Regions from separate parts of the Thioclava kandeliae genome, predicted to be linked through region 1. Evidence: riboswitches for the same ligand, from Rfam matches in the RefSeq annotation. Region 1 holds a riboswitch; each other region holds the start of a gene.
What was found. Region 1 has a riboswitch for thiamine pyrophosphate ahead of thiC (phosphomethylpyrimidine synthase ThiC). Riboswitches for the same ligand answer to the same signal wherever they lie in the genome.
Positions count from the first base shown of each region.

Region 2: it holds a riboswitch for thiamine pyrophosphate, as region 1 does, so the genes downstream of both, thiD (bifunctional hydroxymethylpyrimidine kinase/phosphomethylpyrimidine kinase) here and thiC (phosphomethylpyrimidine synthase ThiC) in region 1, are expected to answer to the same signal.
Region 3: it holds a riboswitch for thiamine pyrophosphate, as region 1 does, so the genes downstream of both, thiB (thiamine ABC transporter substrate binding subunit) here and thiC (phosphomethylpyrimidine synthase ThiC) in region 1, are expected to answer to the same signal.

Region 1 covers NZ_JAYWLC010000003.1:280,481-288,048, forward strand. Annotated here, with positions in the region: gene VSX56_RS05910 (LysR family transcriptional regulator) at 1-295, opposite strand, end outside; gene VSX56_RS05915 (aminotransferase-like domain-containing protein) at 453-1,655, opposite strand; gene thiC (phosphomethylpyrimidine synthase ThiC) at 1,887-3,671, opposite strand; TPP riboswitch at 3,784-3,904, opposite strand; gene VSX56_RS05925 (2-hydroxyacid dehydrogenase) at 4,001-4,948, opposite strand; gene VSX56_RS05930 (MFS transporter) at 5,007-6,371, opposite strand; gene VSX56_RS05935 (citrate synthase) at 6,590-7,568, shown strand, end outside.
Region 2 covers NZ_JAYWLC010000005.1:183,699-191,266, forward strand. Annotated here, with positions in the region: gene VSX56_RS08635 (thiazole synthase) at 1-355, opposite strand, end outside; gene thiS (sulfur carrier protein ThiS) at 357-554, opposite strand; gene VSX56_RS08645 (FAD-dependent oxidoreductase) at 545-1,528, opposite strand; gene thiD (bifunctional hydroxymethylpyrimidine kinase/phosphomethylpyrimidine kinase) at 1,525-2,328, opposite strand; TPP riboswitch at 2,396-2,494, opposite strand; gene VSX56_RS08655 (ABC transporter permease) at 2,560-5,067, opposite strand; gene VSX56_RS08660 (ABC transporter ATP-binding protein) at 5,064-5,747, opposite strand; gene VSX56_RS08665 (arylesterase) at 5,863-6,471, shown strand; gene VSX56_RS08670 (MFS transporter) at 6,459-7,568, opposite strand, start outside.
Region 3 covers NZ_JAYWLC010000005.1:142,753-150,320, forward strand. Annotated here, with positions in the region: gene VSX56_RS08430 (TetR/AcrR family transcriptional regulator) at 1-292, opposite strand, end outside; gene aroC (chorismate synthase) at 535-1,638, opposite strand; gene VSX56_RS08440 (dicarboxylate/amino acid:cation symporter) at 1,853-3,184, shown strand; TPP riboswitch at 3,251-3,352, shown strand; gene thiB (thiamine ABC transporter substrate binding subunit) at 3,392-4,378, shown strand; gene VSX56_RS08450 (thiamine/thiamine pyrophosphate ABC transporter permease ThiP) at 4,357-5,892, shown strand; gene VSX56_RS08455 (thiamine ABC transporter ATP-binding protein) at 5,876-6,571, shown strand; gene VSX56_RS08460 (S-(hydroxymethyl)glutathione dehydrogenase/class III alcohol dehydrogenase) at 6,671-7,568, opposite strand, start outside.

The DNA.
Region 1 (7,568 bases):
CACGCTCCGCTTTGCCCGCGATCTCGGCCGCGCGGGCCTCGATCCGGCGCATATCCTCCAGCACCGGCAGGATCTCGGCCAGCAGCACCTTGCCGGTCTGTGTCAGCACGGCCCGCCTGCCCTGCACCTCCATGATTGTCACGCCCAGATTGTCCTGCAGCTTCGAGATGGCATAGCTGACCGAAGACTGGCTGCGTGACAGGATATGCGCGGCATCGGCAAAATTCCCGCATTTCACAACAGTTTGGAGAACGCTCCATTGCTCGAGCGTTGAACGCGGGATGGAATAGCTCATGCGGGGCCTGCTGGTTGCGCGGTCGACATGCCGCCGGACTGTCGCCACGGCAATCTAGCGTCCTCTGGCCGGATCGCAAGACCGGTTTCAGCACGCATGACGCCCATCAAAAAGCCCCCGCTTTCTGGAAAGCGGGGGCGGGATAACGTGCGGGCGGTTAGCGCAGGATGCGGCCGATCCGCGCGATGCCCTCGTCGATCTGTTCGTCGCTGGCACAGGAATAGCTCAGCCGCAGCGTGTTCTGGCCTGAACCATCGGCATGGAACGCCCCGCCCGGAACAAAGGCCACCTTCTCGTCGCGCACGGCTTTCGCCAGAAGCTCGGCGCCGTTCAGCTTGGGGTCGAATGTCAGCCAGATGAACATACCGCCCTCGGGGCGGGTGAAGCTGACCGAAGCCGGCATCTCGCGCTCGAGCGCGGCAATCATCCGGTCGCGGCGGGAGGCATAGACTGCTTTGATCTTGGCCACATGCTCGTGGAAGATCGCGCGGGCAACATGGTTGGTCACGATCTGGTTGAGGGTCGGCGAATGCAGATCGGCGGCCTGTTTCATCAGCACCAACCGGTCGATCACAGGCTTGGCCGCCACGACCCAGCCCACACGCAGGCCCGGTGCCAGGGTCTTCGAGAAGGAACCGCAATAGATCGTGCGGGTATTCTCGATGCCGCCTTTACGCTCGATATCGAGTGCGAGAATCGGAGGGATCGCCTCGCCATCGAAGCGCAGGTTCTGATAAGCGCCATCCTCGATGATCGCGCAATCGAGCGCCTCGGCCTGATCGAGCACACGCTCGCGGCCCTCGCGCGGGATGGTCTCGCCGGTGGGGTTGGCGAAATCGGCCGAGAGATAGGCGAACTTCACCTCGCCGCCGGCGGCTTTGGCCTCGGCTTTCAGCGTCTCGGGGTCGATATTCGACATCGGATCGAGCGGGATGTAGCGCGGCTCATAGGCATTGAACGCACCGAGCGCCCCCAGATAGGTCGGGCGCATCACGGCGGCAGTATCGTTCTCGGTCAGCATCAGCTTGCCAAGATAGTCGAGCGCCTGCTGCGAGCCGGAGGTGATCATGATATTATCGACCGCGCAAGGCACGCCGATCTTTTCCATCTCGCCCACCAGCCATTCGCGCAGCGGACGGTAACCTTCGGAGACCGAATATTGCAGCGCCGCATGGCCGTTATTATCGGCCATCGTCGCGGCAAAGGCGTCGGAATAGGCCGTGCTCGGGAACAGGGTCGGGTCGGGAATGCCGCCCGCGAAGGAAATGATATCGGGCTGGTCGAGAAGTTTCAGCAGCTCCCGGATCTCCGAGGCTTTCATCCGGCCCGCGCGGCGTGCGAGCACTTTCGTCCAGTCCATTTTACGTCTCCTGCGTCTCGTCCGGGCGCGCACTGCCCTTACAGGCCGCCCTTTTTCACTTGTTACCCTTCGGGTCCGTGCAGCGTTAGCGCCTAACGTAACCCTTCGCAAGACGGGCAAAGGTGAGATGATGCACAGAAAACCTACGCATCGGTCATAAAAACGAGAGCAATATTACAAACAGGGCGCTACGGACGCAAAATAATTTCCACGTCCGCAGCTTTGGGTTGATCAGGCCTCGCTTGGCTCGGGGATATAGAGCGCCCCGCCCTCGCGGAATTTCTCGGCCATTTTGTCCATGCCCTCCTGCCGCTGCGCCTCGGCGCGGATGTCATGGCTGATCTTCATCGAACAGAATTTCGGCCCGCACATCGAGCAGAAATGCGCGACCTTATGGGCCTCGGCCGGCATGGTCTCGTCATGCATGGACCGCGCGGTATCGGGATCGAGCCCGATATTGAACTGGTCCTCCCAGCGGAACTCGAAGCGCGCACGGCTGATCGCGTCATCGCGCCGCTGCGCACCCGGATGGCCCTTGGCAAGGTCCGCCGCATGAGCGGCCAGCTTATAGGTGATCACGCCCGTCTTCACATCGTCACGGTCGGGCAGGCCCAGATGCTCTTTCGGCGTCACATAGCACAGCATCGCGGTGCCGAACCAACCGATCATCGCGGCGCCAATGGCGGAGGTAATATGGTCATATCCCGGTGCGATATCGGTGGTCAGCGGTCCGAGCGTGTAGAAAGGCGCCTCGTGGCAGTGCTTGAGCTGCTCGTCCATATTGGCCTTGATCTTGTGCATGGCCACATGGCCCGGCCCTTCGATCATCACCTGACAGTCCTTGGCCCATGCGATCTTGGTGAGTTCCCCCAGCGTGCGCAGCTCGGCGAATTGCGCCTCGTCATTGGCATCGGCAATCGAACCGGGGCGCAGGCCGTCCCCCAGCGAGAAACTCACATCATAGCGGCGGCAGATATCGCAGATCTCGTCGAAATGCTCGTAGAGGAAGCTCTCGCGGTGATGATGCAGGCACCATTTCGCCATGATCGAGCCGCCGCGCGAGACGATGCCGGTGACGCGCTTTGCGGTCATCGGGATCATATGCAGACGCACGCCCGCATGGATGGTGAAGTAGTCCACCCCCTGCTCGGCCTGCTCGATCAGCGTATCGCGGAAGATCTCCCAAGTGAGATCCTCGGCCACGCCGCCCACCTTTTCGAGCGCCTGATACAAAGGCACCGTGCCGATCGGAACCGGCGAATTGCGGATGATCCAGTCGCGGATATTGTGGATATTGCGGCCCGTCGAGAGGTCCATCACCGTGTCCCCGCCCCAGCGGATCGCCCAGACCATCTTCTCGACCTCTTCCTCCATCGAGGAGGTCACCGCCGAATTGCCGATATTGGCGTTGATCTTCACCTTGAAGTTACGCCCGATGATCATCGGTTCCAGCTCGCGGTGGTTGATATTGGCGGGGATAATCGCGCGGCCCTCGGCAATCTCGGTCCGCACGAATTCGGGCGTCACCAGATCGGGGAGGGTCGCGCCCATCGGGTCACCGTCGCGCGTATAGGCGGCCATACGGCCCTCGTTCTCGCGGATCGCCACAAACTCCATCTCGGGAGTGATGATCCCTGCGCGCGCATAGGCCAGCTGCGTCACCGCGCGGTCACCCACGGCCCGCAGCGGCGGGCGCAGCACGGGGAACGGCGCTACCAGACGGTCGCCCTTGGCGAAACCGTTATCGGCATCGGTAGTGGCGCGGCCCTCGTATTCCTCGATCTCGCCGCGTGCCTGCAGCCAGCCGCCACGGGTCTCGGGCAGGCCTTTGGCGATGTCGATCCGGGCGGCCGGATCGGTATAGGGCCCCGAACTGTCATAGACACAGAGCGCCTCTTCATTCGAGATCTCGATCTCGCGCATGGGCACGCGCAGCGCGTGGATATTGCCTTCCTTATGCACCTTGCGCGAACCAATCAACGCGCCTGTGGTGATGGTCGGGATGATGTCTTTCATGTCGGTCTCCTCTTACGAAAAGACCCAACCAAAAACTGCGAGGGAATAGGCCACAGCTGACCCGGAAATGGGCCAGAGCGGCCCGAAAGGACCGCCCATGAGACATGGATGCGGAATTGCCCTTCGGTCTTCCTACGCCAGCATCAACTGGGTCAGGTTCAAAGGGTCGCGTCACCGGAATTTCTTCCAATCAGCCTCTCAGTCCCTTGGGCGGGACTCCCCTGACGTGGGTGCAGACTTGCCGAAAATCGAGGCGGCGTCAATGGGCCTCTGCGGGGGCCTTGCGGGTTTCCCCGCCGCGAAATGGACCAGTGCGGCGGGGAAAGGGGTCAGACCTGTGCCAGAGGGCGCGCGGTCCGCGGACTGTTCTGTCCGAAATGTTCGGCTAGGGCATCGACAACATAATCGGCCATCGCCTGACGGGTCTCCTCGGTGCCCGAGCCCAGATGCGGGGTGAGGATCAGGCGCGGATCATCGATGAAGGCCTGCGGCACCTGCGGCTCGTGCTCGAACACATCAAGCGCAGCCCCCGCCAGCCCGTCACGGGCCATGGCCTCCAGAAGCGCGGCCTCATCGACCACCGGCCCCCGCGCCACATTGACGAGGAACCCGCGCGGCCCCAGCGCCGCGATCTCTGCGGCGCCAAAGGAATGGCGCGTCTCCTCGGTCAGCGGACAGGTCAGGATCACCAGATCGCAGGCCTCGGCCAGTGATAGGGCGCTTGGATGATAGGTATACTCCACGGGCTTGCGGTTCGGGCCCTGATAATGGATGCGCGCCCCCATGGCCTCCAGCCTGCGCGCCAGCGCCTTGCCGATCGTGCCGAGCCCGACAATTCCCACATCCATTTGCGAGATCGAACGTCCGAGTTTGTATTGCGGCTGCTCGGGCCATTTTCCTGCCCGCACGAAGCCATCCGCCTGCACCAGATCACGGGTGACCGCCAGCGCCAGCCCGAGGGCGGCATTGGCCACATCCTCGGCCAGAATATGCGAGGTATTCAGGAGTTTGATGCCACGCGCCTTGACGGCCGGCACATCGACATTGTCGAGCCCCGCGCTATAGCTTGCGATAACCTCCAGATCGGGCAGCGCATCGAGAAGCGCCTGATCCACGATGGTCTTACGCAGCGCAAGCCCCCGCACGCCCTTGCCGTTTTGCGCAAGCCATGCCGCAGCATCCCTCTCCGGCAGAATGCGCAGATCAAACAGCTCTTCCAGCTCGGCGCCGGTGGTCTGTGGCAGTTTGGCAGCTTTCAACACAACAGGTTTGGTCATCATAATCTCCATGGACGAAGGGGCCCGCAGCATCCCGCAGGCCCTTTTGTAAATGCTCTCAGCCCTGCGCGCCGCTCTCGACACGTTTGATCGGGCCCATCACGAAGGCAAAGAGGATCGCTGCCACAAGGCAATGCGCGGCCACGAAATAGAGCCCCACGGTATAGCCGCCCGTCACCTGCACGGTGTAACCGAAGACGATGGGGGTGATAATGCCTCCCACATTGCCGATGCAGTTGAAGATCGCACCGGCCAGACCCACAGCCTCACGCGGCGCGGTATCCGAGATCACGGCCCATGTGCCCGAGCCTGCGGCCATGCCCTTGCCGAAGAAGGCAAGCCCCATCAGCGCCACGATCATGATGTTGGAGTTGCTGAACGCCGCCAGAACGATAGAACACCCGATCAGCATACCCAGCACATAGGGCGTCTTGCGGCCCCGCGACACGCTCCAGCCATTGCGGATCAGCGCATCCGATACCGAGCCGCCCGTGATGCCGCCGATAAAGCCCGCGATGGCCGGAAGCATGGTGGCAAAGCCCGCCTCCATGATGTTCATGCCCCGCGCCTGCACCAGATAGATCGGGAACCATGTGATGAAGAAATAGCTCAATGCGATGGTGCAATATTGCCCGATATAGGCGCACCAGAGCATGCGGTTGCTCAGCAGCAGCCCGAACATACGCGCCGAGGCTTTGGGGCGGTTGGTCAGCTCGCGCTGGCTGTCGATATCGACCATCGCGCCGCCCGCTTCCATCAGCTCCAGCTCTGCGGCATTCACGCCCCGATGCTCGCGCGGCGGCTTCATGAATTTGAACCACACGACCGCAGCCAGAAGCCCCACCACACCCAGCGTGAAGAAGGGCACAGGCCAGCCGAAGCTCTGCACCAGCCAGCCCGAGATCGGCGAATAGATCGCGACCGCGAAATAGGAGGCCGAGGCAAAGAGCGAGGTGGCAAGCCCCCGCTCCCCGCGCGGAAACCACATCACCGCGACACGGGCATTCGCCGGAAAACTCGGCGCCTCGATCAATCCCAAGGCGAAGCGCAGCACGAAAAGGAGCCCCAGCGCAACCGATAGTTCGGTGGTCACCTCGCCCACCAACCCCACAAGGAAGGTGGCGATGGACCACAGGACCAGTGCTACGCCATAGATCATCTTGGTGCCGAATTTATCCAGCAGCATCCCGCCCGGGATCTGTCCGATCACATAGGCCCAGCTGAAGGCCGATAACACATAACCCAGTTGCATCGGGCTGAGACCGAACTCCGCCTTGATGCCCGAGCCCGCGATCGACAGGATCGAGCGGTCGGCATAGGCGGTCGTCGCCAGAAACAGGATCAACCCCAGCATGTAGTAACGGGTATGCGTCGGGCGCGCGGCGCCTACGGCCACGTGCTCCGTAGAGCTCGAATACGTCATTGATGTCCTCCCGTGCGGCCCCGCAATGTGACCGCTCTCCAAACCGGCCGCAGGGTGCAGCGTAAAAGCTACGGGAAGCAGGCATCCTCATACCTGCGTCCCATCCTGCGGACCATCCTCCGAACCGGGCGTCCCCTCCTGCCCGTTCATTGCAGATAAACTGCGCCCTTGCCAAGCATGGGTCAACATTGATTAATATCGTCAATATGAAAAACTGGATGACACAAGAGGAAGCCAGCAACGCGCTGGGGGTTCGGCGGCAGACGCTTTACGCCTATGTCAGCCGTGGCCAGATCACGGTCCGCCCTGACCCCGAGACATCGGGGCGAAACCTTTATAATGGCGAGGATATTTCGGCTCTTCTCAACCGTCGGAGCCGCGGGCGCGGGCGGGCAAGTATCGCCACAAGTACCATGTCATGGGGCGAACCTATCATCTCGACGATGATCTCGACCACCGCGCAGGGCCGATTGTATTACCGTGGGGTCAATGTCGGAACATTGGCCGAGTCGGCGTCTCTGGAGGAGACGGCGCGGCTCCTCTGGGCGATGGACCGGCTGCCCGAATTCCCCGCAATACCCTCATATCCGGGCAATGCCGGTCGTGCGCGGGTTTTTCAGGCATTGGCGGCAGAGGCGGCCCATGCCATCCCCTCGGGCAGTCTTTCGCGCGATGCGCGGCACCGGACCATGGCACGGATCGTCGGGCTGGTGGCCGGAAACTTCGCCGATCTTCCGCAGGGCCCCGCGCCCCTGCACTTGCGGCTGGCTCAGGCATGGAACTGTGCCGACAAGGCCGACCTGATCCGCCGCACGCTGGTTTCGCTTGCCGATCAGGAGCTGACCAGCTCCGCCTTTGCCGCCCGCGTGACCGCCTCGACAGGGGCCTCCTTCGAGGCAGCGGCACTCTCGGGGCTGGGCGCGCTTTCAGGCCCGTTGCATGGGGATATGACATTGCGGGTGAAAGCCGTGCTCGAAGATGCCCTGCATCTGGGGATCGTCCCTGCCGTGAACCGCTGGATGAGCACCGGCGAGCCGTTGCCCGGGTTTGGTCACAAGCTCTATCCCCAAGGCGATCCGCGTGCGCGCGCCCTTCTGGGCTGTTTCCGTCCCAGCCCTGCGATCACCGGCCTGATCGCTCATGTGCGCGAGCGAACCGGTCAGGAGCCCACAATCGATGTGGCGCTCGCAGCACTTG
Region 2 (7,568 bases), on a different contig from region 1:
TGCGCGTGGCTTCCACAAGGCCGAAAGGATCGGGCTGGAGCGTATCGGGATGGCCGATCACCTCCAGCTTGATCCAGTCGGTGTCAAAGACCTCGCGCGCCATATGGGCGGTGGTCACCGCCTCCTTCACCGAATGGCAGCCAGCGGTGTTGGGCAGGACCGGCACCGCCAGCCCGCGGATCAGATCCCAGAAGCCCGCGCCCGTGCCACTGCCCGCGCTCTCGCGGCGCAGGGAGACGGTCGCCACCCCCGCCCCCGAGCGTTCGAAGGCCTGCGACAGATCCACGGGGCTGGGATATTGCGAGGTGCCCAGCATCAGCCGCGATGCGATTTCGGTGCCATAGAAAACAGGCATGTTACCCTCCCTGACGGGGTGCGAGAATTTCCAGACGGTCGCCCTCGCGCAGCGCGTGGCCCGCGCGGGCGGCAGAGGCCACAAAGACCTCGTTGACGGCTGTGGCGACTTTCGCCTCGCCATAGCCCAGAGCCATCAGGGCCTCGGCCAGAGTAGCTGCTTCCGCCTCGGTTGGCGTTCCGTTGACGATCAGGCGCATGCGGCCTCCTTGCACAGTTCGGATATGGTGCCTTCCATCAGGTAATCGGCCGCCGTCACCGCCAAAGCGGGCGACATCAGATAGCCATGACGGTAGAGCCCGTTGACATGGGTGCGCTCTCGCGCGGCCACCACGCGGGGGATGTTATCGGCAAATGCAGGGCGGGCATCGGCGCCCAGTTCCAGCACCTCGGCCTCGGCAAAACCGGGATGCAGCGCGAAGGCCGCATTCAGCAGCTCCACGGTGGAGCGCAGGGTCGAGGGCCCACGGCTGTCGCCCTCGAGTTGAGAGGCGCCAAGCATGAAAACCCCGTCGCCGCGCGGCACGATATAGAGTGGATAGCGCGGATGCAGCAGCCGCACCGGTCGGCTGAGCGTGATCTGCGGACAGCGCAGCACCACCATCTCGCCCCGCACGCCGCGCAGATCGGGCAGTAGATCCCGCGCCGCCAGCCCGCGACAATCCACGAGCCGCCCCAGATGCGGGGCATCGGGCAGGATCTCGACCCCCTTCGCCGCCAGCCCGTCGCGCAGACCGCGCAATGCGATACGCGGATCGATATGGGCCTCGGTGTCAAAAAACAGCGCGCGGGCGTGGCGCTCGGCCAGATCGGGCTCCAGCGCGGCGATCTCCGCGCCCTCCAGCCAGCGATGCCCGTCGGTGCGCCGCGCGAAACGGTCCAGCTCGCGCCGGTCGCGGGCCAGTGTGACCACCAGCGTGCCGCGACGGGTCACCGGCACGCCTGCCCGCGCCCACCAATCGGCCGCCGCCAGACCATGGCGCACGATCACCTCTTCGCTGATCTCGCTTTCGCAATGCGGCGCCAGCATGCCGCCCGCCCACCAGCTGCAGCCATGCGGACCAGCCGCGCCATTGGGGTCGATGACCTGCACCCGCGCACCACGCGCGACCAGCTCATGCGCGGTGGCAAGCCCCGCAACCCCCGCGCCAAGAATGGTGAAATCAACGCTCATACCAGTGCCTCCTCGGACCAGATCCCGTGGAAATGATGCACCGGCCCATGGCCCTGCCCGATCTGCAGGCTGTCGGCCGCACGGATCGCGCCCTGCAGCCAGTCATGGGCGCGCGCCACCGCCTCAGGCAGCGGCCTCCCCGAGGCCAGCCCCGCCGCCACCGCAGAGGCCAGCGAACAGCCCGTGCCATGGGCATTGCGGGTGGCGATGCGCGGCGCGGTGAAACGATAGGCCGCATCCGCCAGCAGCAGGTCGGTACAGACCTCGCCCGCCGCATGACCACCCTTCAGGAGAACGGCCCCGGGCCCCAGCGCCTGAAGCGCGCGGGCCTGTGCCTCATCGGCCTCCTGCGCTTCGGGCAGGCCCAAGAGACAAGCGGCTTCGGGCAGGTTGGGGGTCAGGAGCGTCGCCCTTGGCAGGAGCTGGGTGGTCAGCGCGGCCACCGCCTCCTCTGCCAGAAGCGCATCACCGGATTTGGCGATCATCACCGGATCAAGCACCACAGGGCCTGCAAAGCCCGCAAGTTCCTCGGCCACCACCCGCACCAGATCCGCCGAGCCGAGCATGCCGATTTTCACCGCATCCGCGCCGATATCCTCCAGACAGGCACGGATCTGGGCGCGCAGCATCTCGGGCGTCATCAGCGCCACGGCGCTCACACCGCGCGTGTTCTGCGCGGTGACAGCCGTGACCGCAGTCATCGCATAGACCCCGAGCGCCGAAGCCGCCTTCATATCGGCTTGAAGCCCCGCACCGCCGCCCGAATCGGAGCCTGCAATAATCAGAAGTCTTGCGACCATATCCCCTCCTCCAAAGTCACCGGCACAAGGGCGCGGGCGGAGAAAGGGGGCGCAGAGAGACTGCACCCATCGCTTCGGTTCCGTTTCCTACGCCGGTATGAGCCGGATCAGGTTCGATGGGTTAGCTATCGCCTCTCAGCCCTTGCGGGCACCCCAACGGATTTGGTGTCAGGCTAGACCTCTGGCCGGTCCAGCACAAGGGGGATCGATGCGCCCCTTCGGTTAGCCCGTTCAGTCGGCCTGCCGCAGGATGCGGGCCGGACGCACCCGCAGCGGACGGATCACGAAGAACAGATCCGACAGGAGTGCCGCCAGCATGCCGGTGAACAGGATCGCCAGCGCCGGCCCCCAAGCCATTGCATAGCCCAGATCCATGACGCGGGTGAGCACCGCCCATCCGGCCAAGGCCCCTGCCCCCACGGCCACCAGCCCCGCGACGCCGCCGAGGATGAGCGCGCGCAAAAGGAACGCCGTCAGGATACGGGTCCGGCTGGCGCCCAGTGTCTTCAGCAATGCCGCTTCCCATGCGCGGCGCGCCTCGCCCGAGGCCGAGGCCCCGATCAGCACGATCACCCCCGTAACCAGCGTCACACTTGCCGCCAGAGAGGTGGCCCGCGCAATCGCCTGCAGCGCCTCGGTCAGGCGCCCGATCGCCTCGCGCACGGGCACAGCAGTGACATTGGGGAAGGCCTGCGCAAGCGTGCGCAGGATCTCGGGCTCGGCTGTCTCGGGGGCATAGAGTGTGGCCAGATGGGTATGCGGTGCGCCTGCCAGCGCCGAAGGGTTGAAGGTGATCACGAACCCGATCCCAGCCGTCGAGAAATCGACATTCCGGAAGGAGGTGATCGGCGCGGTGATATCGCGGCCAAGGATATTCACCGTGAGCGTATCTCCCAGTTTCAGCCCGATCTCTTTCGCCTCTTCGGCCGCAAAGCTGATCTGCGGGGCGCCGGTATAATCCTCGGGCCAGAACTTGCCCGCCACCACCTCCTCGCGGGGCGTGGCAGCATAGGTCACGCCACGGTCGCCGCGCAGAACCCAGTGATCGGGGCGTCCTTCACGCGCGGGCTTGCCGTTGATCTGCGTGATCACACCGCGCAGCATGGGCGTGGTCTCGACCCGCTCGACCTGCGGATCGGCCTGCATCCGCGCCTTCAAAGGGTCGAGCTGATCGGGCTGGATATCGAGCAGGAAGAAGGCCGGTGCCTGTTTCGGCAGATCGGTGGCGATCGCGTTGCGCAGCCCCGCATCCACCTGCCCGATGGCCGACAGCACTGACAACCCCAGCCCCAGCGACAGCACCACCGGCAGCGCCTCGGACCCCGGCCCCGAGATCCCCGCAAGCGCTACGCGCAGCGCAGGTTGGCCGCGCAACACGCGCTGCACCCGCGCCGCTAAGCGTTTGGTCAGCCAGCCCATCAGCGCCAGCAGGCCCAGCGCCCCAGCCACACCGCCCAAAGCGCCAAGCGCCAGCCAGGGCAGGCCAGAGAGCGCCATCGACGCTCCCACCAACACCGCCAGCAGCGCGGCGATCAGCGCCAGCATCCCCAAGGGTGGCAGCCCCCGCGAACGCGAGCGATAGAGGCGCGCCACACGCGTCTGCGACAGGCGCGAGAGCGGCCAGAGCGAGAAGATCGCGGTGACCAGCGCGCCATACATCGCGGCCTCGGCCATCGGGCCAAGCGCCAGACGCAAATCCACGGGAATCGGCATGACCCGCCCGATCAGCCCGCCAAAGCCCAGAACCAGAAGGCTCGCCAGCGCAAGCCCCGCCACGATGCCAAGCACCGTCAGCCCGATCAGCTGCCAGTAGAACACCCAGCGGATCGTGCGCCCCGTAGCCCCGATGGCGCGCAGGGTGGCCACCGTCGCGGCCTTGCGTTCGAGCCAGCTCGAGACCGAGGACGAGATCCCGACTCCGCCCACGGTCAGCCCCGCAAGCCCCACCAGCACAAGGAAACTCCCCAGTCGCGTCACAAAACGGTCCGCCCCCGGAGAGGCGCGCCTGCGATCGCTCCAGCTCATGCCCGCATCCTTGAACCGGATGCGGGCCTCGGCCTTCAGCGCATCGAGATCGGTGCCTTGGGGCAGCGCCACGCGGTATTCGCTCTCGAAAAGTGCCCCCGCATCCAAGAGCCGCGAGCCCTCCAGCGCCTTCGTGGCCACGATCACCGGCGGGCCGAGCGTGATCCCCGCCCCTGTCTCGTCGGGCGCACGGGCAAGCCGCGCCAGCATACGGAACGCCACCCCGCCGATCTCGACCCGATCGCCCGGTTTCAAGCCCATCCGGTCCGCCAGAACGGGGTCGATCAGGGCGCCATAGATCCCGTCCTGCGGGGTCCGGAGCTGATCCAGCGGCAGATCGGGCGCGGTTTCGACGGTCCCGTAAAGCGGATAGGCGCTATCGACCCCCTTCACCTGAATGAGCGCGGTCTGCAAGCTGTCCCCCTCGCCGTGACGCAGCATGGAGCGGAAATCGATTACCTCGGAGACGCGGCTGGCGCGCTCCTCGATCCACTGGCGCTCAAGGGGCGTGGCGCGGCGATAGGTGAATTCCAGCTGCGCATCGCCCCCCAGAAGGGCCGCCCCCTGATCATGGAGCGCGGACTGGATCGCATGGCGCACCAGCCCCACCGAGGCAATCGCCGCCACTCCCAGCATCAGACACAGGAAAAACACGCGGAAGCCGCGCAAGCCGCTGCGCAGCTCGCGCCGCGCGATGGTCCATGACACGCTCATGCGCGGCTATCCGAGACAACGGTCCCGTCGCGCAGACCCACCACGCGGTCACAGCGCGCGGCCAGATCGGCAGCATGGGTGACCAGAATGAGCGTGGCACCATAATGGTCGCGCAGCCCGAACAGCAGGTCCATGATTTGCGCCCCCGTCTTGGCATCGAGATTGCCGGTGGGCTCGTCGGCCAAGAGGATCTCGGGGCGCGGGGCAAGCGCACGGGCCAGCGCCACACGCTGCTGCTCGCCGCCCGATAGCTCTGTCGGGTGATGGTGCATCCGGTGGGAAAGCCCCACGGCCTCCAGCTCAGCCTTGGCGCGGGCAAAGGCATCGCGCGTCCCCGCGATCTCCAGAGGAAGCGCCACGTTTTCCAGTGCGGTCATCGTGGGAAGCAGGTGGAAATTCTGGAACACCACCCCCATGTGATTGCGACGGAAGCGTGCCAGAGCGTCTTCCTTCATCGCGCCCAGATCCTGACCGAGCGCCAAGACAGACCCCGATGTGACGCGTTCGAGCCCGCCCATCACCATCAGAAGCGAGGATTTCCCCGACCCCGAAGGTCCCGTCATTCCAAGGCTTTGCCCGCGCTGGACGTCCAGTGAAATTCCGTTCAGGATCGAGACAGGCCCCGCATTGCCCTCCAGTTCCAGCTCCACACCCTTCATGGAAAGCACACTATCCGCCATGTCCATCCTGTCCCGCATCCGTTCTTTGCTGCCCCGTAAACCTCAAGATAGGCAGCCCGCGACATATCACAACCGCGCCAGCCAACGAATTACCGCCCTCGGCCTCGGGCTTGCCTTGCTCGCTCTGCCCGCGCAGGGTCAGGCGGCCGAGAAAACGCTGCTGGCTTTCGGCGATAGCCTGACCCAAGGCTATGGCCTGCCCGATGGCGAAGGGCTGGTGCCGCAGCTTCAGGCATGGCTGAATGCGCATGGCGAGGATGTGACGATTATCAATGGCGGGGTTTCGGGCGATACAACGGCGGGCGGGCGCGCCCGTATCGACTGGTCGCTGACGCCCGAGGTGGATGCGGTGATGGTGGCGCTTGGCGGCAATGACATCCTACGCGGGCTTGCGCCCGATCAGGCGAAGGCCAATCTGGACGCGATCCTGAAAGCAGTGACCGACAAGGATCTGCCGGTGCTGCTGGCGGGCGTGCCGGTGCCCGGCAATTACGGCGCGGCCTACCAGACGGCTTTCACCGCGATCTATCCCGATCTGGCGGCGAAATATGACGCGGTGCTGGTGCCCGACCTTCTGGCCCCGCTGGCCGAGGCGCAGCATGATGATGCCAAACGCGCGCAATATCTGCAGGGCGATGGCATCCACCCTTCGGCGGCGGGCGTGACGCTGGTGGTCGAGGCGCTGGGGCCGCAGGTGCTTGATCTGCTCGATCAGGTGGAGTGACGCCCCTGATAGCCGCCCGTGCGGCGGTCCATCACAAAAAGCGCCATGGCGGCCAGGATCGCCAGGGCGGATCCGAGCATTGCGACAAACCCGTAGCCCGCCACAGCTGCGCCGATGGCAAAGACCGCTGCCCCCGAGACATCGCCGATGAGCTTTTGCAACGCCAGCAATGACGCCCCCGCCCCCGGACGCGAGGACAGGAGATCCTGCAGATAAGCCATCGGCTGGGTCAGAATGAACGCGCCTCCCAAGGCTCCGAAAACCGGCAGCACCCAGAGAAGCGGGCTCGACGCCAGCACCGGAATGAAGGCCAGATGCACGCAGTAGAGCACGGTGCCCACAAGGATCAGCGTGATCCGCGGCACCCGCATCGAGATCGCGGGCACCATCAGCATCAAAGGCACCTCGAGCCCCGCCGTAATCGCGGCATAAAGCGAGACATCGCCCGCCCCCCGTCCGGGCACCTGCGCGAACACAAGCCCGATCAGCACCAGATAGAGCACCACGCCGCCATTGATCGCCCCCAGCGCCACGACGCGCACGAGGATGCGCCAATCGCCCATCTCCTGAAGCGACTGGCGGAAGGTCAGGCCGGATTTCGGATCAGGCCAGCGGGTTGCCCCGTCGCGCGGCCAGAAAAAGAAGGTCAGCACCAGAACGGCCAGCGCCAGACAGAGACAGACCGGATAGATGGTCATCAGATCGACGCCCGCGCCGAAGGCCAGCGACCAGATCGGCAGCACGCCCAGCCATGGCAGCGCGAAGAGCGCGCGCAGACTCGACTGGATCGCCTCGCGCTCGCGTTTGGGGTGGACCGAGGCTGCCAACCGCCCCAGCGCGAACATCTGCCCGAAAAGCGTGGAGGAAAGCGGCACGAAGATCGCATGCGCCAGAACAAAGGTCACCGGGCCCGGATGCAGGGTCATCAGCCCCGAGCCCAGCGTCAGGAACACGCCCGAGACCAGCGCGATGGCGCGCCGGTTGGCCCGCTGGTCGGCGATAATCCCGAAGCCCACCGAGGTTGTCACCGCAATGACCGACGCCACCACGAGAATGCGCGAGTAGGCCCCGTCATCCAGCCCGAAGACCGTCACCGC
Region 3 (7,568 bases), on a different contig from region 1:
TGGTCAGGACATCGCGGATCGGCGCATCCATCGCCTCTACAGGAGACATGGAGGCTTGTGCCTGCATCGCGCATTCCTGCTGGGCAAACACAAGAAAGAGCAGCCGTTTGTCCGACACGTAACTATAAAGCGTCGCCTTGGAGACGCCCGCCTCGCGCGCGATGTCATCGACCGAAGCCCCCTCGAACCCGTCGCGCAGGAACACCTTGCGCGCGCCTTCCAGCACCTGATCGAACTTGCGTCCGCGGCGGATACATGCGTCCTTAGCTGGCGCTTTACAGGAATTCGACATGGGACACCCTTTTTCCGTCAATATAGACAGAACGGTTTAGAGGGGAAAGGGGATCCATGTGCAAGGTTACTTTCCATGCACATCCGCAAGACAGACACGAATCGCATGCAGATTCGCCCTGCCTGCGGACAACCGCCTTCTTCTGTGGCACATCCGGTCAGTCGGCCACCCGAAACAGCATGCTCTGCAGCACCTAAAGCCTCGGTTCGCGCGAACCGAGGCGCCCGCGTCCCGGGCAAATGCTAGCGGCCGATCCGACCGCGCAGGCCACCGGTCTGACCGCGATCCATCAGCAGATGGTCGAGAATGACGCACGCGGCCATCGCCTCGGCCACCGGCACCGCGCGGATGCCCACGCAGGGGTCATGGCGGCCTTTGGTCACCACTTCCACGGCCTCGCCATCAAGGTTGATAGACTGGCGCGGTGTCAGGATCGACGAGGTCGGCTTGACCGAGAAGCGCACGATAACCGGCTGTCCGGTGGTGATCCCGCCAAGGATGCCGCCCGCATGGTTGGTCAGATATTCCGGCCCGTTCTCGCCCATCACGATCTCGTCGGCATTCTCGATACCGGTCAGATTGGCCGCGTCCATGCCCTCGCCGATCTCGACGCCCTTCACGGCGTTGATCGACATCATCGCCGCTGCCAGATCGGTATCCATCTTGGCATAGATCGGCGCGCCGAGCCCTGCAGGCACGCCCGTGGCCGTCACCTCGATCTTGGCACCGACCGAGGAATGCTGCTTGCGGATCGCCTGCAGGTAATCCGCCCATTCATCGACCACATCCGCATCGGGGATGAAGAAGGGATTCTTCAGGATCTGGCTCTCGTCGAAACGGGCGCGGTTGATGTGCTTCACCCCCATCTGCACCATGTATCCGGTGATCTTCAGCTCGGGCACCAGCTGGCGCAGCACGGCCTGCGCCACACCGCCTGCCGCGACCCGTGCCGCCGTCTCGCGCGCCGAAGAACGTCCGCCGCCGCGGTAATCACGGATGCCGTATTTCTGGAAATAGGCCAGATCGGCGTGACCGGGACGGAACTGGCGCGCGATCTCGCCATAATCCTTGGAGCGCTGGTCGGTATTCTCGATCATCAGCTGGATCGGTGTGCCGGTGGTTTTCCCCTCGAAAACGCCCGAAAGGATGCGCACGGCATCGGCTTCCTTGCGCTGGGTGGTCTCTTTCGACTGCCCCGGACGGCGACGGTCGAGAAAGACCTGAATGAACTCTTCCGAAATCTCGATGCCCGGCGGGCAACCATCGACGGTGGCCCCGAGCGCGGGACCATGGCTCTCGCCCCAAGTGGTGACGCGGAACAGATGTCCGAAAGTATTATACGACATGGGGCAGCTCCCTGATTACGCGCCAGATCCGGTTTGGGGGCATCAAAGCCCGATTCCAGCCTGCATAAAAGGCTGGCACCGATGTAGCAACTGCTTCCCCTCTAGGCAATCTGTGCGTTACCCCGCATGATAGGCAGGCTCACGGGTCACTCGGCGCTCGCGGAACGGGAGCCGCGCGCCACACTGGACCCATCACAACAGGGAGATCAGGCGCATGGCCAGCAAACGCATGTCGCTGACGACACAGATTATGACCGCTATGGGAGCGGGCATCGTATTGGGTGTGATTTTCAACCAGATCGGCTCGGATTTTATCTCGACCTATATTACCGGCGGCCTTCTGGCGATGATCGGCAAGATGTTCGTCAATGCGTTGAAGATGCTCGTCGTGCCTCTGGTGTTCTTCTCGCTCATCTGCGGGGTCACGGGCATCGGTGATATCCGCGTGCTGGGCCGTGTGGGCGGCAAGAGCTTCGCACTCTATATCATGACCACCGCCATCGCGATTGCCATCGCGATCCTCATCGCCAAAATCGTCGGACCGGGCAACGGGTTCACGATGGATGGCGTGGATACTTCGGGCGTCACCGCCAAGGAAGCCCCCTCGGTCTGGGATGTCTTTGCAGGTATCGTGCCCACCAATCCGGTGCAGGCATTCGCCAGCGGCGAGATGCTGCAGATCATCTTCTATACGATCATCCTTGGCGTGGCCGTCCTGATGCTGGGCGAGAAATCCAAAGCCTTTGTCGCGGGCTGTGAATATATGAACGAGGTGATGATGAAGATCGTCTCCATCGTCATGGCCTTCGCCCCCATCGGCGTCTTCTGCCTGATCACCAAAACCTTCGCCGAACAGGGGATCGACCTGTTCCTGCCGGTGCTGACCTATGTGTTGACCCTGACGGGGGCGCTGTTCCTGCATCTGTTTGTCACGCTGATGATCATCCTCAAGGTCTTCTCGGGGCTTAATCCCATCACCTTCATGAAGAAGATCCGCCCCGCGCAGATCTTCGCCTTCTCGACCGCCTCCTCCAATGCCACCATCCCCGTGACGCTACGCTGCGTGACGGAACGCATGGGCGCCAAGAACTCGGTCGCCTCCTTCTGCATTCCCTTCGGCGCCACCATCAACATGGACGGCACCGCGATCATGCAGGGGGTGGCCACGGTGTTCCTTGCCAATGTCTATGGCATCGATCTGGGGCTCGGCGGCTATCTGACGGTGATCGCCATGGCCGTTCTGGCCTCCATCGGCACCGCCGGTGTGCCGGGTGTGGGTCTGGTGATGCTGACCATGGTTCTGGGTCAGGTCGGCCTGCCGATCGAGGGCATCGCGCTGATCTTGGGCGTTGACCGTCTGATGGATATGATCCGCACTGCGGTGAACATCACAGGTGATGCTGTGGTCACCACAATCGTGGCCAAGACCGAGGGGCAGCTGGATATGGCGACCTACGAGAACCCGCTTGCCGGCACCGCCGATGACGATCTGGGCATCGACCCCGCCGCCGAGGCAGAGCTGGCCGAATACGCCCGCCCGCACTGACACCGCTGCACGGGGCGCGCGCCCGCGACACCTTGTCTGAGAACGCGCCCCGTGCAATATATCTGGCCCATAACCTCGGGGTGCCGGTGATCCGGCTGAGATGCCATTGGCGAACCCGTCGAACCTGAACCGGTTAGCACCGGCGGAGGGAAGGTCACGGGACGCACCCATTGCGCCCTCCTTTCCTGCGGATCTGGAGGAGCACAGATGAGAAGATCCCTTATTGGCTTGGCCTTTCTGGCAGGCATGGCAACCACTGCACAGGCCGAGGACACACCCGTCCTGACCGTCTATGAGCCCGATTATTTCACCTCGGAATGGGGCCCCGGCCCGCAGATCGAAAAAGGCTTCGAGGCGCAATGCGGCTGCGATCTGCAATTCGTGGCGGGCGATGTGCTCTCGCGCATCATGCTGGAGGGCAAGAACACCAAGGCGGATGTCGTGATCGGGCTCAATACCGACCAGACCGCCCGCGCCCGCAAGACCGGCCTCTTTGCGCCCTCGAACGAGGATAACTCGCGCCTGACCCTGCCGATCAAATGGACCGATGATACCTTCGTCCCCTTCAACTGGTCGGAAACCGCCTTCATCTACGACAAGACCAAGCTGAAGACCCCGCCAAAATCATTCGATGATCTGCTCAACGCCCCCGATGATCTGAAGATCGCCATTCAGGACCCGCGTTCCTCCGTGTCGGGGCTCGCTCTGCTGCTATGGGTGAAGGCCGTCTATGGCGATAAGGCACCCGAGGCTTGGGCCAAGCTGAAGCCCAAGGTGCTGACCGTGACGCCCGGCTGGTCGGAGAGCTATGGTCTCTTTACCGATGGCGAGGTGGATATGGTGCTGAGCTACACCACCTCCCCCGCCTATCACATCATCGCCGAGAACGATGATACCAAGGCCGCCGCCATCTTCCCCGAGGGCCATTATTTCATGGCCGAGTTGGTGGCCCAGCTGAAAAGCTCGAAACATCCCGAACTGGCACAGAAATTCATGGATTATGTGCTCTCGGATGATTTCCAAAGCATGATCGCCACCGCGAACTGGTCCTATCCCGCCATCATCAAGGACGGCTTCCTGCCCAAGGAATTCGCGGACCTGCCGCGCCCTGCAAAGACCATCTTCTATAGCGAAGACGAGGCCGAGGCCCTGCGCCAGCCCGCGCTTGACGAATGGCTCGCCGCCTTCCGCTGATCGCCTTCGGAGCGACTCTGGTGCCAGTGCTTCTGGTGCTCGGGCCGATCCTTGCGACCGCCCTCCATGGGGGCGGTCTCACTGCTTTGCGCGGATCGGACCTGCAGGCGCTCTGGTTCACCCTCTGGCAGGCGGCGCTCTCGGCGCTGATCTCCTGTGCGCTGGCCGTGCCGCTGGCGCGGGCGCTGGCGCGACGGCGGTTTGTCGGGCGCACTGTGCTGATCACCGCGCTCGGCGCGCCCTTCATCCTGCCGGTGATCGCGGCCATTCTGGGGCTTCTGGCGGTCTTCGGCCGCAGCGGGCTCCTCAATCACGCGCTCGGAGGGATTGGCCTGCCCACGCTCACCATCTATGGCGCGCATGGGGTCATTCTGGCCCATGTGTTCTTCAACCTGCCGCTTGCGACCCGCATGGTGCTGCAGGGCTGGCAATCGATCCCCGCCGAGCGCCTGCGCCTTGCCGCCACGCTCGATTTCGACGGGGCCGCGATGTGGCGCCATCTCGAACGCCCGATGCTGCGCGCCACCCTGCCCGGCGCGTTCGTGGCGATCTTCCTCGTCTGTCTGGGCAGTTTCGCGGTGGCACTGACTTTGGGCGGTGGCCCCTCGGCCACGACGGTCGAACTGGCCATCTATCAGGCTTTCCGTTTCGACTATGACACAGGCCGCGCCGCCAGCCTCGCGCTGGTGCAGGTGGCCCTGTGCCTGATGGCCGTGGGCATAGGGGCAAAGCTCTCGGCCCCCGCGGCCTTCGGCGCAGGGCTCGACCGGCCCGCCCTCTTCGCGCCCTCGACCCGCTTAGCGCAATGGGCCGATGCAACCGTCATCGCGGCCTCGGCCCTGTTCCTGCTCCTGCCCATCGCACTGATCCTCTGGCGCGGGCTTCCCGCGCTGGCCACGATGCCCCCGATGGTCTGGCAGGCCGCGCTGACCTCGCTCACCATCGCGCTCGGATCCACGGCACTGACGCTGGCATTGGCCCTGCCGCTCGCCCTTCACGCACCACGCCACCGCTGGACGGAAGGCGCGGCCATGTTGCCGCTTGCGGCCTCCGGTCTGGTGCTGGGCACGGGGCTGTTCCTGATGATCCAGCCCTTTGCCGCCCCCACCAGCCTCCTGATCCCCGTCACGCTGGTGGTCAACGCAACCCTGTCGCTGCCTTTCGTCACACGCCTCCTCCTGCCCGAGATCCACGCGCTTCAGGCCGATTACGACCGACTCGCCACATCGCTCGATATGGGCGGCGCAGCCAAGCTGCGGTTCCTTACCCTGCCGCGCCTCGCCCGCCCTCTGGGCTTTTCGGCGGGGCTTGCCTGTGCTTTCTCGATGGGGGATCTCGGCGTGATCACGCTGTTTTCCGATGGCCAGACCCGCACCCTGCCCTTGGCCATCTTCCAGCTGATGGGCAGCTACCGCCTCGATCAGGCCGCCGCCGCCGCGACCCTGCTTCTTACCCTCACCTTCGGGCTTTTCGCCCTTTTCGACCGGATCGGACATCATGCTGGCCCTCGATAACATCACCCTGCATCAGGACGACTGGAGCCTGTGCGCCGACCTCACAATCGGGGCAGGCCAGCATACGGCGCTGATCGGACCGTCGGGGGCGGGCAAATCCACCCTGCTGGCCGCCATCGCGGGGCTATTCCCTCTCGAAAGCGGGCGTATCCTCTGGCAGGGGCAGGATCTGGCCGCCCAGCCCACGGGCAAACGCCCGCTCTCGATCCTCTTTCAGGACCAGAACCTCTTTCCCCATCTCACCATCGCGCAAAATCTCGGTCTCGGCATCTCCCCGCGGCTGAACCTCTCGGCCGCAGACCGGGCGCGGATCGAGACCGTGCTCGAGGCCACGGGGCTTGCGGGGCTCGGTCCGCGCAGGCCCGCCGAGCTGTCAGGCGGCCAGCAAAGCCGCGCAGCGCTGGCCCGTGCACTCTTGCGCAAACGCCCGCTCCTGCTGCTGGATGAAGCCTTCTCGGCCTTGGGTCCTGCTCTGAAATCCGAAATGCTGGCCCTGACCCGCACCCTTGCGGCAGAGCACCGCTTCACCCTTCTTATGGTTACCCATGACCCCGAGGATGCCAAAGCGATCTGCCCGCAGACCATCCTTGTGGCCGATGGCAGCGCCGAAGCCCCGCAAGACACGGGCGCGCTGCTGGCCGACCCTCCTGCCGCCTTGCGCGCCTATCTGGGCTGCTGATCCTTCCAGCGTCCCCAAAATATCCTCAGGGGGTGAATTTGCGTGAAACGCAAAGAGGGGGCGCGAGCGCCCCCTCCCCGTCTGCCAGATAGACCGGCGTCAGTATTTCACGACCGCGCGGATCGATTTGCCCTCATGCATCAGGTCGAAGCCGTGATTGATCTCCTCGAGCGCCAGCTCGTGGGTGATCATCGGATCGATCTCGATCTTGCCATCCATATACCAGTCGACGAATTTCGGGACATCGGTCCGGCCCTTGGCGCCCCCGAAGGCGGTGCCCTTCCAGACGCGGCCCGTGACCAGCTGGAACGGACGGGTCGAGATCTCGGCGCCTGCCGGTGCCACGCCGATGATCACCGACACCCCCCAGCCGCGATGCGAGCATTCCAGAGCATCACGCATGACCTTCACGTTGCCCGTCGCATCGAAGGAGTAATCCACGCCGCCGATCTGGTCATCGCCCTTCTTGGTGAGGTTCACGATCTCCTGCACCACGCTGCCTTCGATCTTCGAGGGGTTCACGAAATGGGTCATGCCGAATTTCTTCGCCATCTCGGCTTTGTCGTCATTCAGATCGACACCGATGATCATATCGGCCCCGGCCATCCGCAGACCCTGAATGACGTTCAGACCGATCCCGCCCAAGCCAAATACCGCCGCGGTCGAGCCGATCTCGACGCCTGCGGTATTGATCACGGCACCGATGCCGGTGGTCACGCCGCAGCCGATATAGCAGATCTTCTCGAAAGGCGCGTCCTCACGCACCTTGGCCAGCGCGATCTCGGGCATCACGGTGTGGTTGGCGAAGGTCGAGCAGCCCATATAGTGATAGATCGGCGTGCCATCGAGCATATGGAAGCGCGTGGTGCCATCGGGCATCAGGCCCTGACCCTGGGTGTTGCGGATCGCGGTGCACAGGTTGGTCTTGCCCGAGCGGCAGGAGGGGCATTCACGGCATTCGGGCGTGTAGAGTGGGATCACATGATCGCCGGGTTTC